DNA from 2 places in the Stenotrophomonas sp. 22DLJC03 genome. Region 1 is predicted to be linked to the other one. Evidence: riboswitches for the same ligand, from Rfam matches in the RefSeq annotation. Region 1 holds a riboswitch; the other holds the start of a gene.
The links. A riboswitch is a leader RNA that binds a small molecule or an ion and turns the genes downstream of it on or off. The one in region 1 is predicted to bind glycine.

Region 1 (14,401 bases):
GGTCGCTGAGCTTGCCGTAACCGTAGTTGCGCGGGTCGAACGAGGCCTGGTTGCCGATCTGGCTGCCGACCGGGCCCAGGTGCGACCAGCCATCCTCGCCCTCGGCCGAGGACACCGCACGTCGCAGCATCTTCACCAGACGCGTATCGCTGCGCATTTCCGCGCCGCTCTTGCGCGGACGCGCATCGTCGTTGGCCACCGGCTCGTTCGGTGCCTGTTCGTTCGATGACTGTTCCGCATCCTGCACGCTGGCATGAGTCTGCCCCAGCGCTTCCAGATAGGTGAACTTCGAGCATGCGTTGACGAACGGCTCCGGCGTCTTCTTTTCGCCGAAGCCATAGACCTTCACGCCATCGGTCAGCAGGCGCATCACCATCGGGGTGAAATCGGCATCGCTGGACACGATGGCGAAGCCATCCAGATTGCGCGCGTACAGCAGGTCCATGGCATCGATCACCATCGCCATGTCCGAAGCATTCTTGCCCTTGCTGTAGGCGAACTGCTGGATCGGACGGATCGCGTACTCGTGCAGCACCGCCTCCCATCCCTTCAACCGTGGGCTCTTCCAGTTGCCATAGGCACGGCGAACGTTGGCCACGCCGTAGCGGGCGACTTCGGCCAGGACTTCGTCGATTTTCGATGCCGGCGCATTGTCGGCGTCGATCAACAGGGCGATGCGCTTTTCCGGTTCGCTCATGGATTCCTCGCGGGCGGTTGCCTGAACCCGAGTATCGCCGATCCGCGCAGGCGCTGACGTGACAACCGCCTGCCGTGCGAAGATGCCAAGCGCTTCCCCCATGCCCCCACTGGAGTGAGTCGATGAGTCGCGAGCGCGTTCCCCACCTGGTTGTTGTCGGCGGCGGTTTTGCCGGTCTCTGGGCCACCCGTGCCCTGGCCCGCGAGCGCATACGCATCACCCTGGTCGACCGCCGCAACCACCATCTGTTCCAGCCGCTGCTGTACCAGGTGGCCACCGCCGGCCTGTCCGCGCCGGATATCGCCGCACCGCTGCGCCACATCCTCGGCCACCAGCGCAATGTGGAAGTCCGTCTCGGCGAAGTGGTCACCATCGACAAGCAGGCTCGACAGATCCGCATGGCCGATGGCAGCACGCTGGACTACGACACCCTGCTGCTGGCCACGGGCGCCACCCACGCCTACTTCGGCAACGACCAGTGGGCCGATGATGCCCCCGGCCTGAAGACCCTGGACGATGCCATCGCGCTGCGCCGCAAGCTGCTGCTGGCGTTCGAACGTGCCGAGGCCGAACCGGACCCGGCGAAGAAGGCGGCGTGGCTGAGCTTCGCCGTGGTCGGCGGTGGCCCCACCGGTGTTGAACTGGCCGGCACCCTGGCAGAGATCGCACGGCATACGCTGCGCAACGAGTTCCGCCACATCGACCCGGCCAGCGCCAAGGTGCGGCTGGTCGAGGCCGGGCCGCGCGTGCTGTCCTCGTTCCCGGAAGTGCTTTCGCTGAAGGCGCGCCGGCAGCTGGAAAAACTGGGCGTGGAAGTGTTGACCGGTACCCCGGTGAGCGACATCGACAGCCAGGGCTTCAAGCTCGGTGATCAGTTCGTGCCGGCGCGCACCGTGGTCTGGGCCGCCGGTGTGGCTGCTTCACCACTGGCGCGTACACTGGACGTGCCGCTGGACCGCGCCGGCCGCGTGCAGGTGCAACCAGACCTGACACTGCCTGGCCATCCGGAGCTGTTCGTGGCCGGCGATCTGGCCGTGCTGAACCAGGCCAACGGCAAGCCGGTACCCGGCGTTGCGCCCGCCGCCAAGCAGATGGGCAAGTACGTGGCCGAGGTGCTCCGCGCGCGCCTGCACGACAAGCCGGCGCCAGGTCCCTTCAAGTACGCCGACTTCGGCAACCTCGCCACCATCGGCCGCATGGCTGCAATCGTGCACCTGGGCAGGCTGCAGCTCTCGGGCATCCTCGCCTGGTGGTTCTGGCTGGCCGCGCACGTGTTCTTCCTGATCGGTTTCCGCAACCGCATCGTGGTGCTGCTGAACTGGGCCGTGGCGTACTGGAGCTACCAGCGCAGCGCGCGCATCATCTTCGGTGATGATCAGGAAGACCGGCGGCCGAGGCGCTAGGGCCGCACGCATGTTCCTGTAGAGCCGAGCCCATGCTCGGCTCACGGCGCCTTCGGCTTCGGGTACCACATCGCGTTGACGATCACCCAGCGCTGGTCGAAGCGCCCCATGTGGAAGTAGTCGACGAACCACGGCGTTTCCAGCCGCACCGAGGCCGCGTTGCCGGTCACGTCCAGCACCGTGCAGCGGCGATCCCATTGATCTTTCGGGGTCTTCAGCGCGCCCTGCTTCGTCAGCGAGACCAGTTCTTCCTTCGACATCCGGCGCAGGCCCAGGCGTTCGTCCGGTGTATCACCGAGCACCGCACGTTTGGCCAGGTCCGGGTGCAGGGAACGGGCGACACGCTGCGGGTCGGCCTCCAGCTGGCCATCCACGTAGTCATGGCAGGTGGCTTCGATGGCTGCGATCGTGGCGGCGTCGGCGGCAGGGCTTGCTGCTGCGGAAAGTGCGAACAACAGGGCAACGGTGGACATCCGGGTCTCCAGCGCTGAAGGCTGGGCGATCATGGCATGGCCGGATGCGCCCCATCCACGCATGGCGTGGATCTACTGCAACAGCCAGGCCAGTTTGCGTTCGCGCGGCTGCCGCTTGAGCTCCCATTCGGCACGTGAGGCCGCTGCTCGGTCCGGGTACTCGCGCACCGCCAGGACCCGCAGTGGTGGCCGCGACCGGGTGTAACGCGCGCCCTTTCCGGCCTGGTGGGCAGCGAAACGCGCGTCCACGTCGGTGCTGATGCCGGCGTAGTAGCTGCCATCGCGGCATTCGAGCAGGTACAGGAACCACGGGCGGAGGGACGGTGCCATGCCCGGATTATGCCGTGATGCACTGCAGCGGATATACTGGCGCCCGAATGCAGGAGAGAGGCGCCGCGCTGGCGCCCGCCGAAGGCGCAGGCTCCCATGATCGCTCAGGCCGGTGGGCTGGAATCCCACCAACCATGCATTCGACTCGCCGAGCTGGAGAGAGGTCACCGGGCACGCCCGGGACGATCCGCCGAAGGGGCACGCGGCCCATGCCGCTGAACTCTCAGGCAAAAGGACAGCGGGAGCGGCACCGGTCATCGTCATCCCGTCATTGCGCAGGCAATGGCGATAGTGGCGCATGGCCGGCCCCACCGCGCCCGGAGCCTGTCCCATGCTGTTGTCCATCATCTACCTGATCGCTATTTCCGCCGAAGCCATGACCGGCGCGCTGTCCGCCGGCCGCCGCCGCATGGACCTGTTCGGTGTGGTCATGATCGCCTGCGTCACCGCCCTCGGCGGCGGATCACTGCGCGACATCCTGCTCGGCCACTATCCGCTGGGCTGGGTGAAGCATCCCGAGTACCTGGGCTTCACCGTGTGTGCGGCGCTGATCGCCACCTGGGTCGCACGCTGGATGCACCACTTCCGCCGCACCTTCCTGGTGCTCGATGGCCTGGGCCTGATCGCCTTCACCCTGATCGGCTGCTCGATCGCACGTGAGGCCGGCCATGCCATGCCGATCGTGCTGATTGCCGGCATGCTGACAGGCGCCTTCGGCGGCGTGCTGCGCGACATCCTCTGCAACGAGGTGCCGCTGATCTTCCAGAAAGAGCTGTACGCGATCATCGCGCTGCTGACCGGCGCGGCCTACCTGTTGCTGCTGCACTGGGGCGTGGCCGACGCTACCGCGATCCTGTGCTGCCTGGGCGGCGGCTTCGCGCTGCGCCTGCTGGCGATCCACTACCGCTGGGAAATGCCGAAGTTCGTCTATCACGACGAAGTGCATTGATTGCTTGATGGTAGTGCCGGCCGCTGGCCGGAAACACGGCACACGCCCGCAGATTCCAGCCGGTTGCAGGCCAGCGGCCGGCACTACCGATTGCGTTGCATGACGTTGGTCATGCGGCATTGGCCGGGGTGATTGGCTACCATTGTCGCCCCGTCGCTGCCGCGACGGCATCCAGCCACGCCGCGCCCGCGGCCCCGCCAGACACTCCCTCCCCGCTGCCCGTGGTGCCGTGAACGCACCGACGGGCCCGCATGTCCCTGCGCGCGCAGGGCGCAGGATGCCCCATGTCTGTCGCCGAAAACTCCCGCTTCCGTCGTGCCCGCCCGTTGCTGATCGTGCTGGGCGTTGCCCTTGCCGGCGGCCTGCTGTGGGGGTTCTGGCCACGCACGGAGGCCGGTGCCGGCGACGATGCACCCGGCAAGACGGTACCCGTGCGCATCGCCCGCGCCAGCGCCGAGCCGCTGGTGCTGCGCCTGAAGGCGGTCGGTACGGTCACGCCGCTGCACAGCGTGGTGGTACGCAGCCGCGTGGACGGCGAACTGCTGCGACTGCATTTCCAGGAAGGCCAGCAGGTGAAGGCCGGCGATCTGCTGGCGCAGATCGACCCGCGCCCGTATGAAGTGAAGCTGGCGCAGGCCAAGGGCACCCAGCAACAGAACCTGGCCGAGCTGGAGAACGCCGAGCGCCAGCTGCAGCGCTACCGCGAACTGCAGAAGCAGAACTACGTGTCCGGGCAGGAACTGAGCGACCAGCAGAGCAAGGTGCGCCAGCTGCAGGGCCGCCGCCTCAGCGATCAGGCGTCTGTTGACGAGGCGCGCCTGCAGCTGCAGTACACCCGCATCACCGCACCGGTCAGTGGCCGCGTCGGGCTGCGCCGGTTGGACGTGGGCAACCTGGTACGCGCCAGCGATGCCGAAGGCCTGGTGACGCTGGCACAGACCGCACCGATCAGCGTTCTGTTCACCGTGCCCGAACCCGAGCTGCCGGCGCTGCTCGATGCCGTGCAGGTGCAACCGGCGCTGGCAGTGGAAACCTGGGACCGCGAAGAAGGCCGGCAGCTTGCCAGTGGCGCGCTGTCCAGTGTCGACAACCGCATCGATACCGCCACTGGCACGCTGAAACTGCGTGCGCACTTCGACAACCACGATCTGGCGCTGTTCCCCAACCAGTTCGTCAACGTCCGCCTGCAACTGGGCGAGCAGCGCGCGCTGCTGATTCCCGATGCCGCCGTGCAGTTCGGCAGCCAGGGCAACTACGTGCATATCGTCGACAAGGACAACAAGGCACAGCGCCGCAACGTGGTGCTCGGTCCGGCCGACGATGGACGCGTGGCCGTGCGCTCCGGACTGGTGGCCGGCGACCAGGTGGTGATCGAAGGCATCGACGGGCTGGAAGACGGCACGGCGGTGGAGATCATCACCGAGGAGGCCGCGATCAAGGCCGGCGCATGAATCTCTCGCGCCCGTTCATCCTGCGCCCGGTCGCAACGACTCTCCTGATGGTGGCGTTGCTGCTGTCCGGTGTACTGGCCTACCGCCTGCTGCCGGTGGCAGCGCTGCCGCAGGTCGACTATCCGATCATCCAGATCACAACGCTGTATCCGGGGGCCAGCCCGGAACTGACCACACGCACCATCACCGCGCCGCTGGAACGCCAGCTCGGGCAGATTCCCGGTCTGAAACAACTGTCGTCGACCAGTTCCGGCGGCGCCTCGGTCATTACCCTGCAGTTCGGGCTGGAGGTGTCGCTGGGCGTGGCCGAGCAGGACGTGCAGGCCGCCATCAACGCGGCAGGCAGCTTCCTTCCCGGAGACCTGCCGGTACCGCCGGTGTACCGCAAGGTCAACCCGGCCGACACACCGATCCTGACATTGGCGGTGACCTCGCAGGGACTGTCGCTGCCGCAGGTGCACGATCTGGTCGATACGCGCATTGCCCAGCGTCTGGCGCAGCTGCCCGGCGTCGGGCTGGTCAGCCTGGCCGGCGGCCAGCGCCCTGCGGTGCGCATCCAGGTCAATCCAGCGGCACTGGCCGCCAACGGCCTGGGCATGGACCACATCCGTACCGCGATTGCTGCGGCCAACGTCAACCTGCCCAAGGGCAGCTTCGATGGCCCGATCCGAGCGGTGATGCTCGACGCCAACGATCAGATGCGCAGCGTGGCCGAATACCGCGCGCTGGTACTGGCCTGGCATGACGGCGCGCCACTGCGGCTGGGCGATGTGGCCACCATCAGCGATGGCGCTGAGAACCGGCAGCTGGCCGCCTGGAGCGGCACTACGCCGGCAGTTCTGGTGAACATCCAGCGCCAGCCCGGTGCCAACGTGATCGCCGTGGTCGAGCAGGTGCGAGCATTGCTGCCGCAGCTGCAGGCCACGCTGCCGGCCGGCGTGCAGATGGACGTGCTGAGTGACCGCACCGAATCGATCCGCGCGTCGGTGCGCGGCGTGCAGAAGGAACTGGTGCTGGCCATCGCGCTGGTGGTGCTGGTCACCTGGGTGTTCCTGCGCAATCTGCCGGCCACACTGATTCCCAGCGTTGCAGTGCCGCTGTCGCTGGTCGGCACCTTCTCGGTGATGCTGCTGGCCGGCTATTCGCTCAACAACCTCACGCTGATGGCACTGACCATCGCCACCGGCTTCGTGGTGGACGACGCCATCGTGATGCTGGAGAACATCGCCCGCCATCTGGAGGACGGCGAAAGCCCCCGCGAGGCGGCGCTCAGGGGTGCAGCGGAAATCGGCTTCACTCTGGTCTCCTTGACGGTCTCGCTGATCGCGGTACTGATCCCGCTGCTGTTCATGGCCGACCTGGTGGGCGCGCTGTTCCATGAGTTCGCGGTGACGCTGGCGGTAGCCATCGGCATCTCGCTGCTGGTCTCGCTGACGCTGACGCCGATGCTGTGCGCGCGCTTCCTGAAGCCGCATGCGAAGGGGTCAGAGCCCCACGGGGATCTGACCCCGGCCCAGGGGTCGGATCCAGCCAGGGCTCCGACCCCAAAACAAGATGTCTTCGACCGCGTCATCACCCTTTACGACCGCCAGCTGCGCTGGGTGCTGCAGCGCCAGCCGCTGATGCTGCTGGCCACGGTGGCGACGCTGGCACTGACCGTAGCGCTGTACTTCGCCGTGCCCAAGGGTTTCTTCCCGGTGCAGGATGCCGGCCTGGTGCAAGGCATCAGCGAGGCGCCACAGGCTATCTCGTTCCAGGCCATGCGCGAGCGCCAGCAGGCGCTGGCGGCGGCCATCGAAGCCGACGAGGCAGTGGCCAGCGTCTCGTCCTACATCGGCGTGGACGGCAACAACGCCACGCTCAACACCGGCCGCCTGCTGATCGAACTGAAATCGCATGGCGACCGCGACGGTGCCGCCGTCGTGATGGAACGGCTGCAGCAGCGCGTGGCGAAGATTCCCGGCATCATCCTGTACCTGCAACCGGTGCAGGAACTGGGCATCGAAGACCGCATCAGCCGCAACCAGTACCAGTTCACCCTGACCACGCCGGATCTGGAAGCGCTGGAAAGCTGGACACCGAAGCTTCTGCAGGCCTTGCGCCAGTCGCCGGCGCTGCGTGATGTGTCCAGCGATCTGCAGATGCAGGGGCGGCAGGCGCGCGTGGCGATCGACCGCGATGCGGCGGCGCGCCTGGGCGTAAGCGTGGAAGCGGTAGCCGATGCCCTGTACGACGCCTATGGGCAGCGCCAGATTTCAACCATCTTCACCCAGGCCAGCCAATACCGGGTGGTGCTGGAAGCCGATCCGTCGCGCCAGCCGGGACCGGAAGCCATCACCGGCCTGCGCGTGCGCAACAGCGCCGGGCAGACCGTGCCGCTGGGTTCGGTAGCGCGTGTAGAGGTGGGTCCGTCCGCGCTGCTGCGCAATCACGTGGGCCAGTTCCCGGCGGCTACGCTTTCGTTCAATCTCGCCCCGGGCGCTTCGCTGGGCGAAGCGGTGGATGCCGTGCTCGCCGCGCGCGCGCAGGTGAATCTGCCGCAGAGCATCGAACTTCGCCTGCAGGGCGCGGCGGCCGCCTTCAGCAGCTCGCTATCGTCCACGTTGTGGCTGATCCTGGCGGCCGTGGTAGTGATGTACATCGTGCTGGGCGTGCTCTACGAGAGCTTCATCCATCCCATCACCATCCTGTCCACCCTGCCCTCGGCCACCGTGGGTGCATTGGCCGCACTGTGGCTGAGCGGACGCAGCCTGGATCTGATCGCGGTGATCGGCATCGTGCTGCTGATCGGGCTGGTGAAGAAGAACGCGATCATGATGATCGACTTCGCGCTGGACGCGCAGCGCACACGCGGCATGTCACCACGCGAGGCGATCCATCAGGCCGCGCTGCTGCGCTTCCGGCCGATCCTGATGACCACGCTGGCCGCACTGTTCGGCGCGGTACCGCTGATGCTGGCCAGCGGTTCCGGCGCCGAGCTGCGGCAGCCACTGGGCTGGGTGATGGTGGGCGGACTGCTGGTCAGCCAGGTATTGACGCTGTTCACCACGCCGGTGATCTACCTGGCCTTCGACCGCCTGCAGCGTGGCCGTGCAGCGGCCCCGACGGGCGCTGACGAGGCACGCGCGTGACCCCCATCGCGCGCCTGGCGCAGGCCTGCGTGCAGCGCCCGGTAGCAACGATCCTGCTGGCGGTGGCACTGGTGCTGGCCGGCCTGCTGGCGCTGCGGCTGTTGCCGGTGGCGCCGCTGCCACAGGTGGACTACCCAGCCATTGAAGTCAGTGCCAGCCTGCCCGGCGCCTCGCCCGAATCGATGGCCGCCACCGTGGCCACGCCGTTGGAGCGTGCGCTGGGCAGCCTGCCCGGCATCTCGCGCATCGATTCGGCCAGCACCCAGGGCCAGACCCAGATCGAACTGAAGTTCGTGCTCGGCCGTGATATCGATGAGGCCGCACGTGAAGTGCAGGCCGCGATCAACCTCGCTCGCGGCCAGCTGCCCAGTGGCATGCCGGGCATGCCGCAGTACCGCAAGGTGAATCCTTCGCAGGCACCGATCCTGGCACTGGCACTGACTTCGGACACGCGCTCGCCAGGCCAGCTGTATGACCTGGCCTCCACCGTGCTGGCGCAGAAGCTGTCGCAGGTACCAGGCGTGGGCGAAGTGCAGGTGGGCGGCAGTGCCTTGCCGGCAGTGCGTGTGTCGCTGGATCCGAACGCACTGAACCACGCCGGGCTGGCGCTGGAAGACGTAGCCCAGGTCATCGCCCGCGCCAATGCGGTGCGCCCGTTGGGTGCGGTGGGGGATGCGCACCAGCAGTGGCAGCTGGAAGCGCCACTGCAGCTGCGCCAGGCCGCGCAGTATCGCGAGTTGGCTCTGAAGGTGAGCGACGACCGCACGCTGCGGCTGGGCGATGTAGCCGCCGTTGCCGATGGCGTGGAGGACCGCTATGCCAGCGGCTTCCACAACGAACGCCCGGCCGTGCTGCTGATCGTCAGCCGCCAACCCGGCGCCAACATCATCGCTACCGTCGATGCCATCCAGGCGCAGCTGCCCCAGCTGCATGCACTGCTGCCCTCCGGCGTGGACATGCGGCTGGTGATGGACCGCTCGCCGGTAATCCGCGCCACCCTGCATGAGGCAGAGCTCACCCTGGTGCTGGCGATCGTATTGGTGGTGCTGGTGGTGCTGGCCTTCCTCGGCCACTGGCGTGCTGCACTGGTGCCCAGCGTGGCGATCCCGGTGGTGCTGTTCGGTACGCTGGCGCTGATCGCGCTGATGGGCTTCTCGCTCAACACGCTCTCGCTGATGGCGTTGATTGTCGCGGCGGTGCTGGTGGTGGACGATGCCATCGTGGTGCTGGAGAACATCGCCCGCCATCGCGAACTCGGCGCGGACCGCTGGCAGGCGGCGGTGCGTGGCGCATCGGAAGTCGGTGCCACGCTGCTGTCGATGAACGTTGCACTGGCCGTGGTGTTCGTCGCCATCCTGTTCCTGGATGACTTCGTCGAACGCCTGTTCCGCGAATTCTCGCTGACCCTGGTGGCGGCAATGACGGTCTCCGTGCTGGTCGCGCTGAGCCTGGTTCCGATGCTGTGTGCACGATTGTTCGTGGATGCCGCGCAGCAACCCTCGCGTTGGCAGCGCGGCAGCAATGCACTGTTCGAGCGCGTGCGCGGCGCTTACCTGCGCACGCTGCAGGCCAGCCTGCGCCGGCTGCGCTGGCCGTTGCTGGCCTTCATTGCAGTCATCGCGCTCAACACGTGGCTGTTCCAGCAGGTGCCCAAGGGCATCGTGCCCAAGCAGGACACCGCGCAGCTGCGCGGCTTCGCCCGTGGCGATGACGGCCTGTCCTTTCAGGCCATGCAACCGAAGATCGATGCGTACAGGAAGCTGTTGCTGTCCGACCCGGCCATCGAGGACATCATCGGCTACATCGGTGGCAGCAACGGGGTCAACAACGCCTTCATCATGATCAAGATGAAGCCTCTGGCCGAGCGAAAGGTCTCCAGCCAAGAGGTGATTGACCGCCTGCGCGCGCGGCTGCCCAAGCTGCCCGGCGGCAATCTCTATCTGTGGGTGGACCAGGACATCCGCCTGGAGGGCGCAGGCAGCAGTGGCAAGTACGAGTTCCAGCTGCTGTCGGCCGATACAGCACCGCTGCGCGAATGGGCGCCGAAGGTGGCTGCCGCGCTGCGTGGCCTGCCCGAACTGGTGGACGTGGAAGCACAGGGCGAAGCAGGCATGCGCCAGGTGATGCTGGACATCGACCGCGAAGCAGCCGCGCGCCACGGCGTGGACCTGCGCACGGTGGCCAACATGCTCAACAACTCCTTCAGCCAGCGCCAGGTCGCCACGCTGTACGACAGCCTCAACCAGTACCGCGTGGTGATGGAGCTGGACCCGAAGCACACCCAGGACCCGGGCACGCTGTCACGCCTGCAGGTGATCGATGGCAACGGCCAGCGCATTCCGCTGTCGAGCATCGCCAGCTGGCGCTATGGCATGGCACCGGACCGGGTGTACCACAGTGAGCAGTTCGCCTCGATCTGGATCGAGTTCGCGCTGGCACCGGGGGTGGGCCTGGAACAGGCCACACAGGCAATCGATGGCGCGATGTCGAAACTGATGCTGCCACGTTCGGTACAGGGCAAGCTGTCCGGTGAGGCCGGCGGCCTGGAGCAGCTGCGTTCGCGCCAGCTGTGGCTGGTGCTCGGCGCCACGCTGGCGGTCTACCTGGTGCTGGGCATCCTCTACGAGAGTTTCATGCAGCCGCTGGTGATCCTGTCCACCTTGCCCTCGGCCGGCATCGGCGCACTGCTGGCGCTGTGGCTGTTCGGCGACGAACTGAACCTGATCGCGCTGCTCGGTCTGTTCCTGCTGGTCGGTGTGGTGATGAAGAACACCATCCTGCTGGTGGACTTCGCGCTGGCCGGCGAGCGGCGTGGCCTGACTGCACGGGACGCGGTGATGGAAGCAGCGCGATTGCGCCTGCGGCCGATCCTGATGACCTCGCTGGCGGCGCTGCTGGGCACGCTGCCGCTGATGCTGGCCAACGGCGAAGGCTGGGAACTCCGGCAACCGCTGGGAATCGCCATTGTGGGCGGGTTGCTGGTCAGCCAGTGGCTGACGCTGTACACCACCCCGGCGATGTACCTGGCGCTGTCGCTCATGCGCAGCGCCAGGCGCATCGCCGGTGCAGATGGGCTGGCCTCCAACTCCGACCGGCCCTGATCGCGGCCGCACCCCCGCAGGCGCTGGCCGCCATCCACACACGTGCCGCACTCAGGCGGCTTCGGACACCTTTACGTCGCGACGGGCGCGCACGGCCGCAGCCAGTCGCTCCAGCACCGTCACGGTGGTGTCCCAATCGATGCACCCATCGGTGATGCTCTGCCCGTAGACCAGCGGCTGGCCTTCCACCAGCTCCTGGCGACCACCGACCAGATGGCTCTCGATCATCACGCCAACGATGCGCTGTTCACCGTCTTCCAGCTGAACGGCGATGTCGTCGATCACCTTCGGCTGGTTCTCCGGGTTCTTCAGGCTGTTGGCGTGGCTGGCATCGATCATCAAACGCGTCGGCAGCTTGGACTTGGCCAGCACTTGGCAGGCCTCGGCAACGCTGCCCGCGTCGTAGTTCGGCTGCTTGCCACCGCGCAGGATCACATGGCAATCCGGGTTGCCGGTGGTCGACACGATGGCCGTGCCGCCCTGCTTGGTGACCGACAGGAAGTGATGCGGATTGGATGCCGCACCCACTGCGTCAGCGGCGATCTTCACGTTGCCATCGGTGCCGTTCTTGAAGCCGACCGGGCACGACAGCCCCGAAGCCAGCTCGCGGTGTACCTGGCTCTCGGTGGTACGCGCACCGATCGCGCCCCATGCCACCAGGTCGGCGATGTACTGCGGCGAGATCACGTCGAGGAACTCGACACCGGCAGGCAGGCCGAGCTTGTTGATGTCGCGCAGCAGGCCGCGGGCGATGCGCAGGCCCTTGTCGATCTTGAAGCTGCCGTCCAGGTCCGGGTCGTTGATCAGGCCCTTCCAGCCCACCGTGGTGCGCGGCTTCTCGAAGTACACGCGCATGACGATTTCCAGTTCGCCGGCCAGTGCGTCGCGCAGCGGCTTCAGGCGCTGGGCGTACTCAATGGCAGCGTTCGGGTCGTGGATCGAGCACGGGCCCACCACCACCGCCAAGCGGTCGTCACGGCCGTGCAGGATCTGGTGCAGGGCCGCGCGCGAGGCGCTGACGGTGTCGGAAGCTTCATCGTCACAGGGCAGCATCGCCAGCAGCTGGGCAGGCGGTGTCAGCGGTTCGATGGTGCGGATACGCAGGTCGTCGGTGTGCGGGGGCATTGCGGGAGATCTCCGGGACGTTGGGGGTCCCCAGCGTGGCGGCATGAAAAAAGCCGCCAGGTTCGCTGGCGGCTTTCGGGAATGCGTCTGAAGCTTTCTTCAGGGTGAGCGCAGTCCTTCCTCCGCCAGTGGCTTCGGAAAGTAATACCAGTAAAAGCTGGTGGGGGCTGCGTTCATGGGTTGTATTGATAGCACAGCTTTTGCGCAGTGCAAAATGTTTCATCCGCAACTGGGAACGCGGTTCAGCGATGGGCCCGTCTGGGACGACTACGCGGCGGCACGCATGCGAAGTCGCTCATCTGCCATGCACTTCCACGTCCAGCAGCAGGCCTTCATGGATGTCCGCCCAGCGCTCCAGCACGCGGTCCAGCTCCTGCCTGGCTTCGTCCAGCTGCTCGGGGTTGAGCAGGGAGCGCGCGGTATAGAGATCGGAGACCAGCTGCCGCAGCGTCGCTTCCGGAATGGCCACCGACGGCCCTTCCTGCCCCGGCACCTGCAGCGCCGGGCTGGCACCAAGAGGGCCGAACAACGTGACCTGGAGCTTGCTCTGCATGATCAACTTCCCTGCGGACGGACATGGGCAATGCACTGTTTACCGTGTCTCGGTGACAGGCGCATGTGCCATCCATGCCGTGGGCTGGGCCATGCGAGCGCTCTTCGCGTCGTTACAGCGCAGCCAGATCAGCCAAGTGCTGGGCCATGCCGTCCACCGCGCCTACCGCATGGGTGGTGGTGAAGTAGTCGTGCCAGCCGGTGGCGGCGATGCCCGCCACCAGCGCGTCGGCCTCCTCGCGGCTGGCGCAGCGCCAGACCGCGTAGAACTGCTCACCACTGCCGCGCGGTACGCCCGTGGCAATGCGGCCCATCGCCAGCGGCATGATGCGGGCCGGATCGAACTGCTGCATACCGGCGCCGATGAGGGCGAAGAAGGCCGCGCGTTGTTCGGGAGGCAGCGTGGTCCAGGCGGGGGTGGCGCTGTAGAGCTCGATGAGCGTGTGCGGCATGGTGGTCTTCCCTGAGGTGGTCGATTGGCGTCCGCCGGGCATGGCCCGGCGCTACCGGGATTGCAGCGAGCGCAGTGCGCGCTTGCGGATGTAGGCATTGGCAGCGCTGTCGCGTTCGCGCTGCCAGCGCGTGCAGAGATCAAGCAGCCACTGCGGCTGCGTCCTGCCAGCATCGTTGAGCCAGTTGCCAACCGAATCCTGCACATAGCGCTCGGGATCGTCGGCGAGTGCTTCCAGCACCGGCAACGCAAGTTCCGGACGCTGCTTGAACAGCGCGATATGCGTGGCCCAGACGCCGCGCGGGCGCAGCGCCTCGCAGGCGAAGCGACGCAGGTACGGCGATGCGTCATGCGTCCACGGCTGCAGGTACTCAAGCGCCTGCATCGGCGCAGCAACGATGTCGGCACGCAATGCCAGCCACGCCCATTCGCGCACGCCGAAGTGCGGGTCATCGGCCAGCGGTCGCATCGCCTGCAGCTTCGTTGCCAGCGGTGTAGAGGCATCGCTGCCGATCAGATAGCAGGCCCAGCCGCGCACGGTGTCAGAGCTGTGAGCCTGCCAGAGCGCAGGTGTGCCCTGCCCCGCCCCGCGCAGCAGCTGTGCGGCCAAACCCATGCGTCGGGTGATGCCCTTTCCCGCAGCGTCGCGCATGCGTTGCAGCGCATCCGGTCCAAGTGCGGGGGCTACCACCTGCAGCAGCGCAGCGAAGTCCACTGCAAGGCACTCGGCCAGATGGG
Region 2 (14,401 bases), on a different contig from region 1:
CGGGCCGCCGCCGCCGTGCGGGATGCAGAAGGTCTTGTGCAGGTTCAGGTGGGAAACGTCCGAACCCCACTTGCCCGGCTTGGCCACGCCGACCAAGGCGTTCATGTTGGCACCGTCGGTGTACACCTGGCCGCCGTGCTTGTGGATGATCTCGCAGATCTCCACCACTTCTTCCTCGAACACGCCGTGCGTGGACGGGTAGGTCATCATGATCGCGGCCAGGCGGTCGCTGTACTTCTCGGCGTTGAGGCGGATGTCCTCGACGTCGACGTTGCCGTTGGCGTCGGTCTTGGTCACCACCACCTTCATGCCGCACATCTGCGCCGAGGCCGGGTTGGTGCCGTGCGCCGAGTCAGGGATAAGGCAGATGTCACGATGGTCTTCGCCGCGCGAACGGTGGTAGGCACGGATCGCCAGCAGGCCGGCATACTCGCCCTGCGCGCCGGAGTTCGGCTGCAGGCTCACTGCGTCGTAGCCGGTGCATTCGACCAGCATCGCTTCCAGCGAGTCGATCAGTTCCTTGTAGCCCAGCGCCTGGTCGGCCGGCACCAGCGGATGGATCTGCGAGAACTCCGGCCAGGTCACCGGAATCATCTCGGCGGTGGCGTTGAGCTTCATGGTGCACGAGCCCAGCGGGATCATCGTGCGGTCCATCGCCAGGTCCTTGTCGGCCAGCGAGCGCAGGTAGCGCAGCAGCTCGTGCTCGCTGTGGTGGGTGTTGAACACCGGGTGGGTCAGGAATTCAGACTGGCGCAGCAGGCCGGCCGGCAGTGCGTCGGCGGTGCTGGCATCCAGTGCGTCCACGTCCAGCGAGGCACCGAACACGGCAGCCACGGCCACGATGTCGGCGCGGGTGGTGGTTTCGTCCAGGCTGATGCCGACCGAGTCGCTGTCGATCGCACGCAGGTTGTAACCGGCGGCACGGGCCTTGGCGTGGATCTCATCGGCGTGCACGCCGGTGACATGCAGGGTGTCGAAGAAGTCACCACCGACCTGCACGCCGGCCTTGCGCAGTGCCGCAGCCAGGATCGAAGCCAGGCGGTGGGTGCGGCGCGCGATGCGGGTCAGGCCTTCCGGACCGTGGTAGACGGCATACATCGAGGCCATCACCGCCAGCAGCACCTGTGCGGTGCAGATGTTGGAGGTGGCCTTCTCGCGGCGGATGTGCTGTTCGCGGGTCTGCAGGGTCAGGCGGTAGGCCGGGTTGCCCTGTGCGTCGATCGAGACGCCGATCAGGCGGCCCGGCATCGAACGCTTGTAGGCGTCACGGCAGGCCATGAACGCAGCATGCGGGCCACCGAAGCCGAACGGCACGCCGAAACGCTGGCTGTTGCCGACCACGATGTCCGCACCCCATTCGCCCGGGGCAGCCAGCAGGGTCAGTGCCAGCAGGTCGGTGGCCACGGCCACCAGGCCGCCGCGCGCGTGCACGGCATCGACCAGTGCCTTGTAGTCGCCCACCTGGCCGAAGGTGTCCGGGTACTGCAGCAGCAGGCCGAAGGCTTCTGCTTCCAGCGCTTCGGCCGGGGTGCCCACGCGCAGCACGATGCCCATCGGTTCGGCGCGGGTGCGCAGCAGTTCCAGCGTCTGCGGGTGTACGGCGTCGTGCACGAAGAAGGTGTCCGACTTCGACTTGGCCGAGCGCTTGGCCAGGGTCATCGCTTCGGCGGCGGCGGTCGCTTCGTCCAGCAGCGAGGCGTTGGCGATTTCCATGCCGGTCAGGTCGGCGCACAGGGTCTGGAAGTTGATCAGCGCTTCCATGCGGCCCTGCGAGATTTCCGCCTGGTACGGGGTGTAGGCGGTGTACCAGGCCGGGTTTTCCAGGATGTTGCGCAGGATCACGTTCGGCGTGTGGGTGCCGTAGTAGCCCTGGCCGATGAAGCTGCGCAGTACGGTGTTCTTGTCGGCGATCGCGCGGATCTTCGCCAGCGCCTGCACTTCGGTGATCGACTCCGGCAGCGCCAGCGGTGCCGGCGACTTGATCTTGGCCGGCACAATGGCATCGGTCATCGCATCCAGCGAGGCGTGGCCGATGACGCCGAGCATCTGCGCGATCTCGGCATCGTTGGGGCCGATGTGGCGCTCGACGAAGGCCGAATGATGCTCGAGCTCACGCAGGGAAGGGGTGTTCTGGGACATGGCGAAGGATCCGTCAGGAAAGGGCACACGCACGGGCACAAGCCGCCGGTCGGCGGTCTGCGGGGCGCCCCTCTGTCCTTTTGCCTGAGAGTTTGAAAGCGCGGCGGACCGCTGCTTCTTGCCCCTTCGGCGCCGGATTGAACCGGTCTCTCCAGAGTTCTGTTACGGGTGGTATCGGGCCTGAGCGATTACGGGCGTTGCGCCTTCGGCAGCGGTGTTCCGCTTCTCCCACCGTGTTGCCCGCCGATTATAGCCCGTTGCGCGCCGGCCGGCCGCTCCCGGGAGGCGCCGCTGCGCCTGAATGGCCGATGGCCCGGCCGTGCGTTTTGTGCATCCGTGCATGGCGCGGGGCGCAATCCCCACCTATGATGGGCGGATACCCGAATTCATCTGGCGCTGTCCCTGTTTCAGGGGACTGGCGCCCGCCGTGCGTGCCGCGCATGGCCCTGCCGGACGCCTCTCCATGACCGCCGCTGTTGCTCCTTCCACCCGCCGCATGGCCCTGCTGCTTGCTGGCCTGGCCATGTTCGGTCCGTTCTCGATCGACACCATCTTCCCGGCGTTCCCGCAGCTGGCCCAGCGCCTGGCGGTGGACGAAGTGGCGGTGCAGCAGACCATCAGCGTGTACCTGCTGTTCTACGGCCTGATGAGCCTGGCCCATGGACCGCTGTCCGACGCCTGGGGCCGCAAGCGGGTGATCCTCGGCGGTCTGGTGATATTCGTCGGCGCCTCGGTGGGCTGTGCATTGTCTACCGACCTGACCACGCTGCTGGCGTTCCGCGCACTGCAGGGCCTGTCCGCCGGCGTGGGCATGATCGTCGGCCGCGCGGTGATCCGCGATCTGTACCACGGCCACGACGCGCAGCGGCTGATGAGCCAGGTGTCGATGCTGTTCGGTATCGCCCCGGCCATCGCCCCGATCATCGGTGGCTGGATCCTGCTCAGCGGCGCTGGCTGGCCGTTGATCTTCTGGTTCCTGGTGGTGTTCGCGCTGGTGCTGCTGGCGGCCACTGCACGCTACCTGCCGGAAACCCATCCGGTCGAGGCGCGCGTGCCGTTGTCACCGCGCGTGCTGCTGCGCGACTACGTGCGCATCGGCTTCAATCCGCGTTTCCTGCGCCTGGCGCTGGCCGGCAGCATCGGCTTCGGTGGCGTGTTCCTGTACATCTCCTCGGCGCCGGTGTTCGTGATGCAGCACCTGCACCTGGGCGAGGGCGGCTTCGCCTGGCTGTTCATTCCCACCATCGGCGGCATGACCACCGGCTCGTTCCTGTCCGGGCGCATGGCCGGGCACAGCAGCCCTACGCGACAGGTCGCCATCGGTTTCGGCCTGTGCGCGCTGTCGGTGCTGCTGAACATCGGCTACGTCGGCCTGGCACCGCAGTTCGCACTGCCGTGGGCGGTGATGCCGATCTTCCTGGGCGGCATGGGCATGGCGCTGATCTTCCCGATCCTGGCGCTGGCGGTGCTGGACATGTACCCGCACCAGCGCGGCCTGGCCTCGTCGCTGCAGGCGTTCGTGCAGCTGATGATCAGCACCGTGGTGGCTGGCGTAGTGTCGCCGCTGCTCAGCGCCAGCCCGCTGCACCTGGCGCTGGGCCAGGCCGCGTTCTTCGGCGCCGGCTTCGTGTTCTGGTACTGGGAACACCAGCGCGAGCGCGCGGCGCAGGCAGCCTGCACGGGCCATTGAGCAGCGTGCAGGGGTAGGGTTGGCGGGGATGCCGGCACATCCTTGCAGCCGCGGACAACCGGACTAGGCTGGGCATTCCAGCCAGCCGGTGCGTGGATGCACGACAGCCAGCCAATCCGATGTCGTCGCATGAGGTACCCCCATGGCTGCACAGCAGACCTACCGCCTGTTCGAGGTGGCGCTGAAGGAGCGCCGCGTTCTTTCCCCTTCCCTGGACCGCATGGTGTTCACCGGTGCCGACGTGGCGCGGATGAAGACCGAAGGCCCGGACCAGCGGATCAAGGTGTTCTTCCCCTTGCCCGGCCAGGAGGTGCCACAGGTGCCCAGCGGCGAGGACTGGTATCCGCGCTACCGGGCCCTGCCTGATGAGCTGCGGCCGCCGATGCGCACCTACACCATCCGCCAGCTGCGTGCCGAGCAGGGCGAGGTCGACGTTGATTTCGTCATCCACGGCGTGACCGGGCCCGCTTCGCGCTGGGCCATGCATGCGCGGCCGGGTGACCGTGTCGTGCTGCTGGCCCCCGATGCCGACTGTGCCGACAGCAGCGAAGGTTGGGAATGGAAGCCGCCGGCCGGTGTCGGCCAGGTACTGCTGGTGGCCGATGAGACGGCGTTGCCTGCGGTGGCGGGCATCCTGGAGGAACTGGCGGCCATGCCTGATCCGCCGCGCACGCTGGCATTGCTGGAAGTGGCCCAGGCCGGCGACGCGGTGCCGTTGAAAGCGCCGGGCACCGCCGAGCTGGTGTGGTTGCCGCGTGGGCAGGCCGCCTATGGCCAGCCGCTGCTGCAGGCGGTCCAGGAACGGCTGGCAGCGACCTCGAGCGTGGCTGCCGGCGATGCGCTGGAAGAGATCGATGTCGACGCGCAGATCCTGTGGGAGCAGGCCGATGCCAGCGTGGCCGGACCGCTGTATGCCTGGGTGGCCGGCGAGGCGGGTGCGGTCATGGCGATCCGCCGCCATCTGGTGCGTGACTGCGGGCTGGACCGCCGCGCCATCACCTTCATGGGCTACTGGCGGCACGGCAAAGTGCTGGACTGAGCGGTGGCGTGAAGCGGTGCTGCGGGCGGGGTGCGTTATCCTTGCGCCCCCCTCGCAGCGGTACCGCATCATGTCCACCAGCTCCAAGATCCGCCGCGACCAGCGCCGTCGCCAGGAAAAGCAGGCCGCCAACAAGGCAGCCGCGCAGGCCTCGCCGGTGGAGCCGCATGCCGAACTGCGCGACCCGCAGCGCACGCTGCTGGCCGGTATCGTCCGGCGCGATGGCGAATGGGTGCTGGGCATGGATGGCCGCATCGCCGGCCAGAGCGAGAGTGCTGCCCAGGTGCTGGCCTTGATCATGCAGGCCGGCGAACTGCACGAACGCAACGGCACGCCGGTGCGCCTGGTGTACTCGGATGCACTGCGTGATGCTGCGCAGGCCGAAGCGAAGGAAAAGGGCCAGACCTTCGAGGAATTCAAGGCCGAGCTGGCCGCAGCGATGGCCGCGAAGAAGAACAGCTGACAAGCATTTCGGTAGAGCCGGCCGCTGGCCGGCTGCCCGTTGGGTCTTCATCGCGTAGTTGCCGGACAGCGGCCGGCACTACCAGAAAGGGGCGGATCCTCGCGGATCCGCCCCTTTTTTCATTTCGCCGCCGGGGCCGCGTTGGCCTGCCAGCCGCACATCTGGCCTTCGTTCTGCTGCTTCAGCCATTCGTTGACCGGGCTGAAGTACTCGATCATCGGGCCGGCATCGAGCTTGTCGGTGCCGGTCAGTTCCTTCAGCGTGGCCTGCCACGGCTGGCTGGCACCCTTGCTCAGCATCGCCCAGTACTTCTGGCCAGCTTCCTTGTTGCCGTAGAAGGTGCACTCATGCAGTGGGCCCTTGTAGCCGGAGGCATCGCACAGGCCCTTGTAGAACTGGAACTGCAGGATGCGCGCCAGGAAGTAGCGGGTGTACGGAGTGTTGCCCGGTACGTGGTACTTCGCGCCCGGATCGAAGAACTCTTCGCCGCGGGTGCTGGCTGGGGCCACGCCCTGGTACTTGGCCTTCAGGTCCCACCACGCCTTGTTGTAGTTGTCGGCGGTGATGGAGCCATCGAACACACCCCAGCGCCAGCGGTCGATCATCAGCCCGAACGGCAGGAACGACACACCCGAAAGAGCCATGCGCATCTGGTTGTTGATGACCGCCTCGCGGCTTTCGGTCGGCGCATCGACCAGGCCGATCGAGCTGAGGTACTTGGGCGTCATCGCCAGCACGATGGTGTCGCCGATTGCTTCATGGAAGCCATCGTTGGCACCGCCCTGGAACAGCGGCGGCAGCGGGTTGTAGGCCAGGTCGTAATAGATGTGGCCCAGCTCGTGGTAGATGGTGGTGAAGTTCTCTTCGTTCGGCTTGATGCACATCTTGGTGCGCACGTCGCCTTCCATGTTCATGTCCCAAGCGCTGGCGTGGCAGACCACATCGCGGTCATCGGGCTTGATGAACTGGGTTTTTTCCCAGTAGGACTGCGGCAGCGACGGCATGCCCAGCGACACGTAGAAGTCCTGCGCGCGCTCGGTCATCTGCTTGGCGGTGCGCAGTTCGGCCTCGCGCTGCGCCTTGTACTGCGCCGCTACGTTGGCATCCTTGCCGGCCTTGGCCAGCGCCGCGCTAAGGTTGGTCTGGTACTGCTTTTCAAGCGCAGCGGTGATGTCCAGGCTGCCGGCACCCGGGTACGGTTCCAGCTGGTCCCACAGGTTCGACCAGTCCTGCTGCCACATGTTGCCCAGCAGATGCGCCGCGATCAGGCCGTTGCCCACTTCGGCCTTGTCCTTGCCGTAGGTCTTGTCCAGCTTGCCGCGTGCATAGCAATGCAGCTGCTCGTACATCGGCTTGACCTGCTCCCACAGGCGGTCGGTTTCCGGGCCGATCTGCTCCGGCGGCATGTCGTAGCCGCTGCGCCACATCTGCCCGGCATCGGTGAAGCCCATGCCCTTGGCACCTTCGTTCACCAGGCCGACAAACTTCTGGTAGTCGCCGCGCATGCTCTTGGTGGTGCTGTGCCAGCCCTGCCATGCGTCGAGCTGCTTGTCGTAATCGCGGCTGCGCGCCAGCACCTGCTCCAGCTCGCCCAGCTGGCGGCAGGAGTTCGGATCGTTGGCATCGGTGCAGTACTTGCCGGCACCGTAGCTGCCTTCCATGCGGGTGGCGATCTGGGTCAGTTCTGCCAGCTTGGCCGGGTCACGGGGTGCCGGCATCGAGGACATCAGCTTCAGCAGGTGGATCGCGCGCTTGCTGTCCTCGCTCATCGGCTTGCCATCGAACTTGGCGGCCTGTTCGATCCAGCTGTTGAGCTGGGTCAGTGAGCGCTCGTTGGCCTTGGCCGCGATGCGTTCCGAATCACTGTTGATGTAGGTGGAGGACAGCCACTGCGCCGAGGTCATCTCCGGGTAGGCGGCCTTGAATTCGGCATTGATGCGGGCCACGAACTGGTCGGCGGTTTCGCCGGCCGGGGCGCTGCTGCTGGCGGTGTCGGTGCCTGGCGCAGCTTCCTTCTTGCAGGCGGCCAGGGCCAGCGTGGCGGCGGCGATTGCCGAGGCCAGCAGGAGATGACGGTGTTTCACGGGCGGTCCTTGGGTGGTGAACGACCGCCGAAGGCTAGTGGGCAGGCGTTGCCACCGCAAGTGGCGGAAGTCGGCCGGGCGGCGCCCTGGGACCGCGACATCGCATGCGCGCTGTCGCTCCCACGCTTCGCTGCGCGAAACGCGGGCCCCACTTACCAGCTCCCAGACCCCCGCCGCTTCGCGGCCGCCCCCCTGACTCAGGGGGCTTTGCCCCAGACGCAATTCGGTGATGGCAGTAGATCCACGCCATGCGTGGATGAGACCTGTCAGAAATCGAGACTCAAATTCGGATCCGACCCCGTGCCGACCAACGGTCGGCACCCACCAACAGCAGCGGAAATCTGTCGAAGGCGGGGTGGGTCCGGTGGCGGGAGTGTCCGCGGCATGGATGCCGCGGCCAAGCCCCCATGGATGGGTTCACGGCGTCTCCCGCCACCGGACCCACCCCGCCTACCCACAGGAACCCCGCTGTTGCTGTTGCTTCGGCCGTTGCCGTTGCCTCTGCGGGTGCAGGGCGCAGCCCTGCCGACAAACCCTAACTCTCGCAGTTGGCGAACACGTCGCGGTCGCGCTCGTACAGCGATGTCTTCACCTGCATCAGACCCAGCACCGACGGGAACAGGTTGTCGTGGTCGGTATACGCTGCCGAACGTGTGCGCAGGCACTGCAGGTTCAATCCGCGGCTGCTGGCGAAGCCCTGCGAGAACCACATCGTCATCGGCACCCGGGTCTGTTCGGCCGGGGCGATCGCGTAAGGCACGCCGTGCAGGAACAGGCCCTTCTCGCCCAACGACTCGCCATGGTCGGACAGGTAGATCATCGCCGAGTCGTAGTCCTGCATGCCCTGCAACGTGCCGATGGTCCTGGTCAGGAAGTGATCGGTGTACAACACGGCGTTGTCGTAGCTGTTGGTGATTTCTTCGCGCGAGCAGCGGCCGATGTCACGGGTGTCGCAGGTCGGGGTGAAGCGTCGGAACGCCGGTGGGTAGCGCTCGAAGTAGGCCGGGCCATGGTTGCCCAGCTGATGCAGCACCACCACCCGGTCGCCCGGTTTCGCACGTACCTGGGCGGCCAGATCCTGCAACAGGATCTCGTCCATGCAGCGGCCATCGGCACACAGGCCCGGTGTGGTCGCGTCGGACAGCGACTGGAAGTCCAGGCCCTCGCACACGCCCTTGCAGCCGGACTGGTTGTCACGCCACAACGGGGCGATGCCGGCGCGGTTCAATACGTGCAGCAGCGACTGGTGTGCGCGGATCTTCTTCTCGTCGTAGTCGTGGCGGCCCCACGGCGAGAACAGACACGGCAGTGAGACTTCGGTGCTGGTGCCGCACGAATGCATGTCGGGGAAATTGACCACGCTGGCCTGTGCCAGTTCCGGGGTGGTGTTGCGCCCGCCGTTGAGGCCCCAGTTCTGCGCACGCACGGTCTCGCCCATGACGATCACCAGCAGGCGCGGCTTGCTGGCTGCTGCGCGTGGGGTGGCCTTGGCGTCGGTGCCGATCGGAAGCTTCGGTGCGCGCTGCACCGGGTTGTCGCCGCGCAGTGCACGCGGCAGGCCGAGCAGTACGTTGGCCGGGGTGGCCAGGTAACGCACTTCGCGCTGGTTGCGCATCAGTGCCGAAACATCCTGGAACGAAATCAGCGCACCGCCGAGTGCGGTCACCGCCGCCACCACCAGGAAGCCGATGCGCCACAACAGGCTGCGGCCCCAGCTGCGGCGGCGCAGCTGCACGCGCCACAGCACCACCATCGGCAGCACTGCCAGCAGCAATACCGGCCACAGCAGCGACACCGTCATCAGCTCGCGGCTTTCCTTGGGATCGGTCGCCAGCACATTGCGCAGCATGTCCGCATCCAGATAGATGTGGTAGCGGCTCATGTAATGCGCAGCGAACGCGGTCACCAACAGCAGCACGCTGATCACCACCTTGGCGTTCCAGCGCCAGACCAGGATGCCCAGCAGCAGGCCGTGCGCGCCCAGCAGCAACAGCAGCAACGAAAGCGCGTAACGCAGGCTGCCCGGATGGCTGGCCATCGCGCTGTGCCAGAACAGGCCGTTGCCGGCTACTGCGAAGAACAGGCTGGTCAGCGTGATCAATGCTTCGGTGGACAGCTGTGGACGCCAGCGAAGAAGACCCGCCAACGCAGGGAGGCGGGCGGGGCGTTGGACCGATGCACTCATGCGTTCGCCTCCTGGCGGTTGGGACGGTCCAGCTGACGGCGGATCAGGACGCGTTTGACGATCAGGTACAGGCCCAGCGAAAGCAGCCAGCAGATCATTGCAGTGGCAATGTCATGGGAAAGGAAATGGGCGCCGCGCAGTTGCTGGCCGATGCCGAACACCAGACCAGCACCGAGGCCGATCCACAACCCGGCCCAGCGCCAGGCAGGACGCCACAACAGCGCGAAGAAGTACAGGCACAGCCAAGCGTAGCCGGCGCTGGCGTGGCCAGCGGGGAAGCAGGCCTGGGGCGACATGCCGCTTGGGCGCACGGTGAACAGCCCGATGAAAGGCTGGTGGCCGCCGTAGCGCAGCAGGTCCCAGGGGCATTCCATCGGCACCAGCGACTTCAGCAGGGAGATCACACCCGTGCCCAGCGCCATGGCAATTACGACATAAAGCAGCGCCCACCGCAGGGTGCGATCGCGACCCTTACGCCAGTGGTGGAAGCACAGCAGAATCGCCACAAGGGCTGCTGCCGTGCTCAGCCATTTGCCGGCTTTGTGCACCAGTGTGCGGGTGACAAAGGCGTCCTGCAGCGCCCAATGGCCGCCTTCGAGGCGGAACAGATGATCGGCCACCCACTGGTCGCCGCCGAAACCCATCAGCAGCGTAAACACGGGCAGACCGATTGCGACAGGCAGCCAGAGGTGAGTTACGGCAAATTTTGACGCCAGTGGCGATGTCGCAAGCGGTGCTACCGAATCAATGGGACGGACGGGCATGCTGGGAAAGGGCGGTTCGGGAATCCGCGGTCATGCTCGTCACCTGGATGTCGGAGAAGGGTCGGACGCTCGTTCGTGCCGGGTTAATGCTTGCCCGGCACGGGCCAACGTTCAGTCTTCTTCGGCGGTCGACCCGGTCCGTTCGGCATGGCATTCCGCGTCCCACGCGGTACCGGGAAGCAGCTGCCAACGATTGCGATTGGCAACACCGATGTCGATCACCTTGGCCGGATCCACGCAGGGGCTCATCGCGTCGTCCAGCACCAGCAGCCAGCGCTTGCCCGGTGCCTCGGCCAGCCATGGGCCGGCGTCGTGCCACTGCTCTGCCCACGGTCGCTTGAAGCCGAACTCGCGCACCGGGCGATCGGCCTGCAGCAGGTTCTGCTCGCGCCAGGCGACCAGGGCCAGTTCGGCGTCCGGGCCGATTCTCGCGCCAACCCTGCGCATCAGCGCTGAGGCCGAGGCGTAGGGATCCAGCGCCGGAATCAACACCAGGCCGTAGAGCATCCACAGCATGCCGTGGGTGAGCAGTACCAGCGTTGCAGCACGACGTACCCGCAACCACACGATCAGCGTGGCCAGGGCGATGGCGAAGGTCAGCAGGCCATCACCGAGCACCGGCAGCAGGGTGTCTGGCATTGCACGGCGTTCCAACTGGGCCACCGCCCAGGGATGCTCGGTCATCAACATCACGCCGAGCACGCCGGTGGCCAGCATCAGCACCATGCTGTAGCCGAACAGGTAGCGGCGTACGCACAGGCGGCGCAGCAGGCCCGGCAGCAGCGGCGCTACGGCCAGGGCCAGCGCCGGCAGCATCGGCAACAGGTACACCTCGCGCTTGCCCGGGCTGGCGCTGAAGAACACCAGCACCAGTACGGCCCAGCCCAGCAACAGCCACTGCCGACGGTCGCCACGACGCAGGCGGCGCCACCAGGGCTTGAACAACATCGGCAGCAGCAGGCTGCCGGGCAGCCACAGCGTCAGAATCACCTGCAGGTAGTACCAGACCGGCTGCCGGTGGTGCCACGCATTGGCGTAGCGGGTGCCGGTCTGCTTGAACAACAGTTCATGTGCGTAGGCCTGCAGTTCGGCGCTGGGTGAATGCAGCAGGGCCCAGCCGAGCGGCGCCAGCCACACTCCCACGCCCAGCAGGAACGCGGGAATCAGCCACAGCAGCGTGGCAGGATGCGGGCCGTCCACGGTGTACCCGCGACGGCGCTGGTACAGCCACCAGCCGAACCAGGGCAGCACCATCAGCAGCGGCAGGAAGCCCACGCCCTTGGTCACGGTACCCAGCCCGGCGGCAAACCCCGCCAACCACAGTGCAGGCAGGTTGCGACGTTCGCACAGATGGCGCATCAGCCCCCACAGGGCCACGGTGGTCATACCGACCAGCGCCATGTCGATCTGCGCACGCTTGGCCATCAACCCGAACTGCAGGGTGCAGAAAAGCGCGGCCAGGGCATAGACGGAATGCCGCGGTGTCCACAGCCGCCGTGCCAGATCCGACACCAGCCACAGGCTGAGCAGGGCACCCAGCAATGACGGCAACAGGAACGACCACTGCCAGCTGCCGACAATTTCATAGGCGACCGCCTGCAGCCACATGAATACCGGCGGCTTTTCCGCATACAGCTCGACGCCACGGTGCGGCAACAGCCATTGCCCGCTCTCGACCATGGTCCTGGCCGCCAGCACGAAGCGCGGCTCGTCCGGTGGCTGTGGCTGCCGAAGACCGATACCCGCTGCCAGCGCAGCGATGATCAGCAGCCACAACAGGGGCAGGCGCCATTGGCGGGGAAAGGCTACGGGCACGGCAGGCTCCGGGAGCAAAACAGCCACTTTGAGGTGACAAAGGTGGAAAAAGCGTCAGAACGGGGCAGGGCGACCGCATTCCGACATGAGCAGCGCTACCATGCTACGAACTTCCGTGGATGTTTCGTGCATGCGTCTGTTGGTGATCGAGGACAACCGCCAGCTGGTGGCCAACCTGTTCGACTATTTCGAGTCGCGCGGGCACGTGCTCGACGTGGCCCCGGATGGCATCACCGGCCTGCACCTGGCCGGCAGCCACCCCTACGATGCGGTGATCCTGGACTGGATGCTGCCGCGCATGGAGGGCCCCGAGGTGCTGCGCCGGCTGCGCGCCGAGCACGCTTCGGAGGTGCCGGTGATCATGCTGACCGCGCGCGACGAACTGCCGGACAAGATCGCCGGCTTCCGTGCCGGTGCCGATGACTACCTGACCAAGCCATTCGCGCTGCCTGAGCTGGAGGTACGGCTGGAGGCCCTGCTGCTGCGCGCACAGGGGCGCAACCCGCGCAAGCGGCTGCAGGTCGGCGACCTCGTGCTGGACCTTGCGACCCTGGAAGCCCAGCGTGAGGGCCAGGTGCTGCACCTGTACCCGGCCTGCCGCAAACTGCTGGAGGTGCTGATGCGGGCCAGTCCCGGTGCGGTCACCCGCCAGCAGCTGGAATTTGCCCTGTGGGGTGACGAGCCGCCGGATGGCGACCTGCTGCGTTCACACGTCTACGAACTGCGCCGCAGCGTCGATGGGCCATTTGGCGAAAAGCTGATCCATACCCTGCCGCGGGTCGGTTATCGGTTGGCTGTGACCGTCGGCAGCGACGCTGGCAAGGATCCTGATGAAGGTGCGTAAGCCCGGCCCGCTGTACCGGCGCGTGCTGTGGTGGTTGCTGGGGTACCTGGCGCTGCTGTCACTGGCGGTGTTCAGCGTTGGCAACTACGTGCATGAGCATGCCGAGCACGCGGCGTGGCGCGCGCTGCTCAATTCCGAACTGGACAGCATCGTCGAGCATGTTGAACACGAGCCGCATTACCGCTGGCAGGATTCGGACACGCTCAGTCTCTACCGCTTCGATGCGATCAACCTGCCCGACAGCCTGCGCACCCTGCATCCCGGACTGCATGACGGGGTGATGGTGAAGGGCCGCGAGATGGCGGTGATGGTGCGCGAGACCCAGTCGATGGGACGGGTGGCGCTGGCGCTGGACATCTCCGACTTCCACGACCTGGAGCAGTTCGCGACCCGCTGGGTGATGCTGGCGGGCGTGATCATGATCTTCGTTACCGTACTGATGGCCTCGTTCGGCATGGAACGGATGGTGCGCCCGCTGAGCCTGCTGGCCCAGCACATTGCCACGTTGCGGCCGGGGGCGCAGGGCCAGCGCATCGATGTTGATCCGCGCGGCAGCTCCGAGCTGCACACGATTGCCGATGCACTGAACGACTACCTGGATCGCAACGAGCAGTTCGTCGAACGCGAGCGGGTGTTCATCAGCACGGCCAGCCATGAGCTGCGCACGCCGATCGCGGTGATGACCGGTGCCGCCGAGCTGGCGCTGGAGCAGCCGGGCCTGCCCGAGCGTGCGCGCCAGCAGATCCAGCGCGTGCTGCGCACCGCACAGGGCGTGGAGCAGCTGATCGAGCTGCTGCTGGTACTGGCCCGTGATCCCGATCGCCTGGCCTCGCGTGCCGAGCGCATCGCGCTGGACCAGTTGCTGCCGGAGATCGTCGACGATCATCGACACCTGCTGGGCGACAAGGACCTGAGCATCGGTATCCAGGCGGCGCCGGTGGACATTGTTGCGCCGCTGGCGGTGGTGCAGGCGGCGATCGGCAACCTGCTGCGCAATGCCATCGAGAACAGTGGGCGTGGGCATATCGAACTGCGGCTGAGCGCGTCGGCGGTGCTGACCCTGCAGGACCCCGGTCATGGCATGAGCCCCGAGGAGATCGCGGCGATCCATGCGCGGATGGCGCGGGGCGAGCGAACCGACCGCGGCGGCATCGGCCTGGACCTGATCGCGCGGCTGTGCGAGCACCTGGGCTGGACCCTGCAACTGCAACCCTGCGAACCGCGTGGCACGCGGGCGAGCCTGGACTTCAGCGCCTCGCGCCCATCCTGATCCAGATGCCCTGGTAGATGCCAACCTGGGTTGGCATGCTGTCCGTCGACCAAGGTCGACGCCTACCCAGGCAATGGCTGGCCGTGTCCCGGTAGATGCCAATCTAGG

Region 2: linked by a shared signal. The riboswitch ahead of gcvP (aminomethyl-transferring glycine dehydrogenase) and the one ahead of AC13GA_RS12785 (trimeric intracellular cation channel family protein) in region 1 are both predicted to bind glycine.

Annotation. Positions count from the first base shown of each region.
Region 1 covers NZ_JBSPUG010000003.1:453,552-467,952, reverse strand. The annotation lists gene AC13GA_RS12805 (NYN domain-containing protein) at 1-697, opposite strand, end outside; gene AC13GA_RS12800 (NAD(P)/FAD-dependent oxidoreductase) at 820-2,100, shown strand; gene AC13GA_RS12795 (nuclear transport factor 2 family protein) at 2,142-2,573, opposite strand; gene AC13GA_RS12790 (GIY-YIG nuclease family protein) at 2,646-2,903, opposite strand; glycine riboswitch at 2,944-3,033, shown strand; glycine riboswitch at 3,047-3,150, shown strand; gene AC13GA_RS12785 (trimeric intracellular cation channel family protein) at 3,235-3,852, shown strand; gene AC13GA_RS12780 (MdtA/MuxA family multidrug efflux RND transporter periplasmic adaptor subunit) at 4,137-5,303, shown strand; gene AC13GA_RS12775 (multidrug efflux RND transporter permease subunit) at 5,300-8,434, shown strand; gene AC13GA_RS12770 (efflux RND transporter permease subunit) at 8,431-11,535, shown strand; gene AC13GA_RS12765 (3-deoxy-7-phosphoheptulonate synthase) at 11,587-12,660, opposite strand; gene AC13GA_RS12760 (hypothetical protein) at 12,956-13,213, opposite strand; gene AC13GA_RS12755 (DUF6616 family protein) at 13,326-13,664, opposite strand; gene AC13GA_RS12750 (DNA alkylation repair protein) at 13,716-14,401, opposite strand, start outside.
Region 2 covers NZ_JBSPUG010000002.1:1,423-15,823, forward strand. The annotation lists gene gcvP (aminomethyl-transferring glycine dehydrogenase) at 1-2,139, opposite strand, end outside; glycine riboswitch at 2,202-2,304, opposite strand; gene AC13GA_RS05895 (multidrug effflux MFS transporter) at 2,603-3,829, shown strand; gene AC13GA_RS05900 (siderophore-interacting protein) at 3,972-4,868, shown strand; gene AC13GA_RS05905 (hypothetical protein) at 4,939-5,331, shown strand; gene AC13GA_RS05910 (M2 family metallopeptidase) at 5,451-7,415, opposite strand; gene AC13GA_RS05915 (phosphoethanolamine transferase) at 7,951-9,600, opposite strand; gene AC13GA_RS05920 (phosphatase PAP2 family protein) at 9,597-10,364, opposite strand; gene AC13GA_RS05925 (ArnT family glycosyltransferase) at 10,476-12,197, opposite strand; gene AC13GA_RS05930 (response regulator transcription factor) at 12,310-13,023, shown strand; gene AC13GA_RS05935 (sensor histidine kinase) at 13,010-14,293, shown strand; gene AC13GA_RS05940 (VOC family protein) at 14,397-14,401, opposite strand, start outside.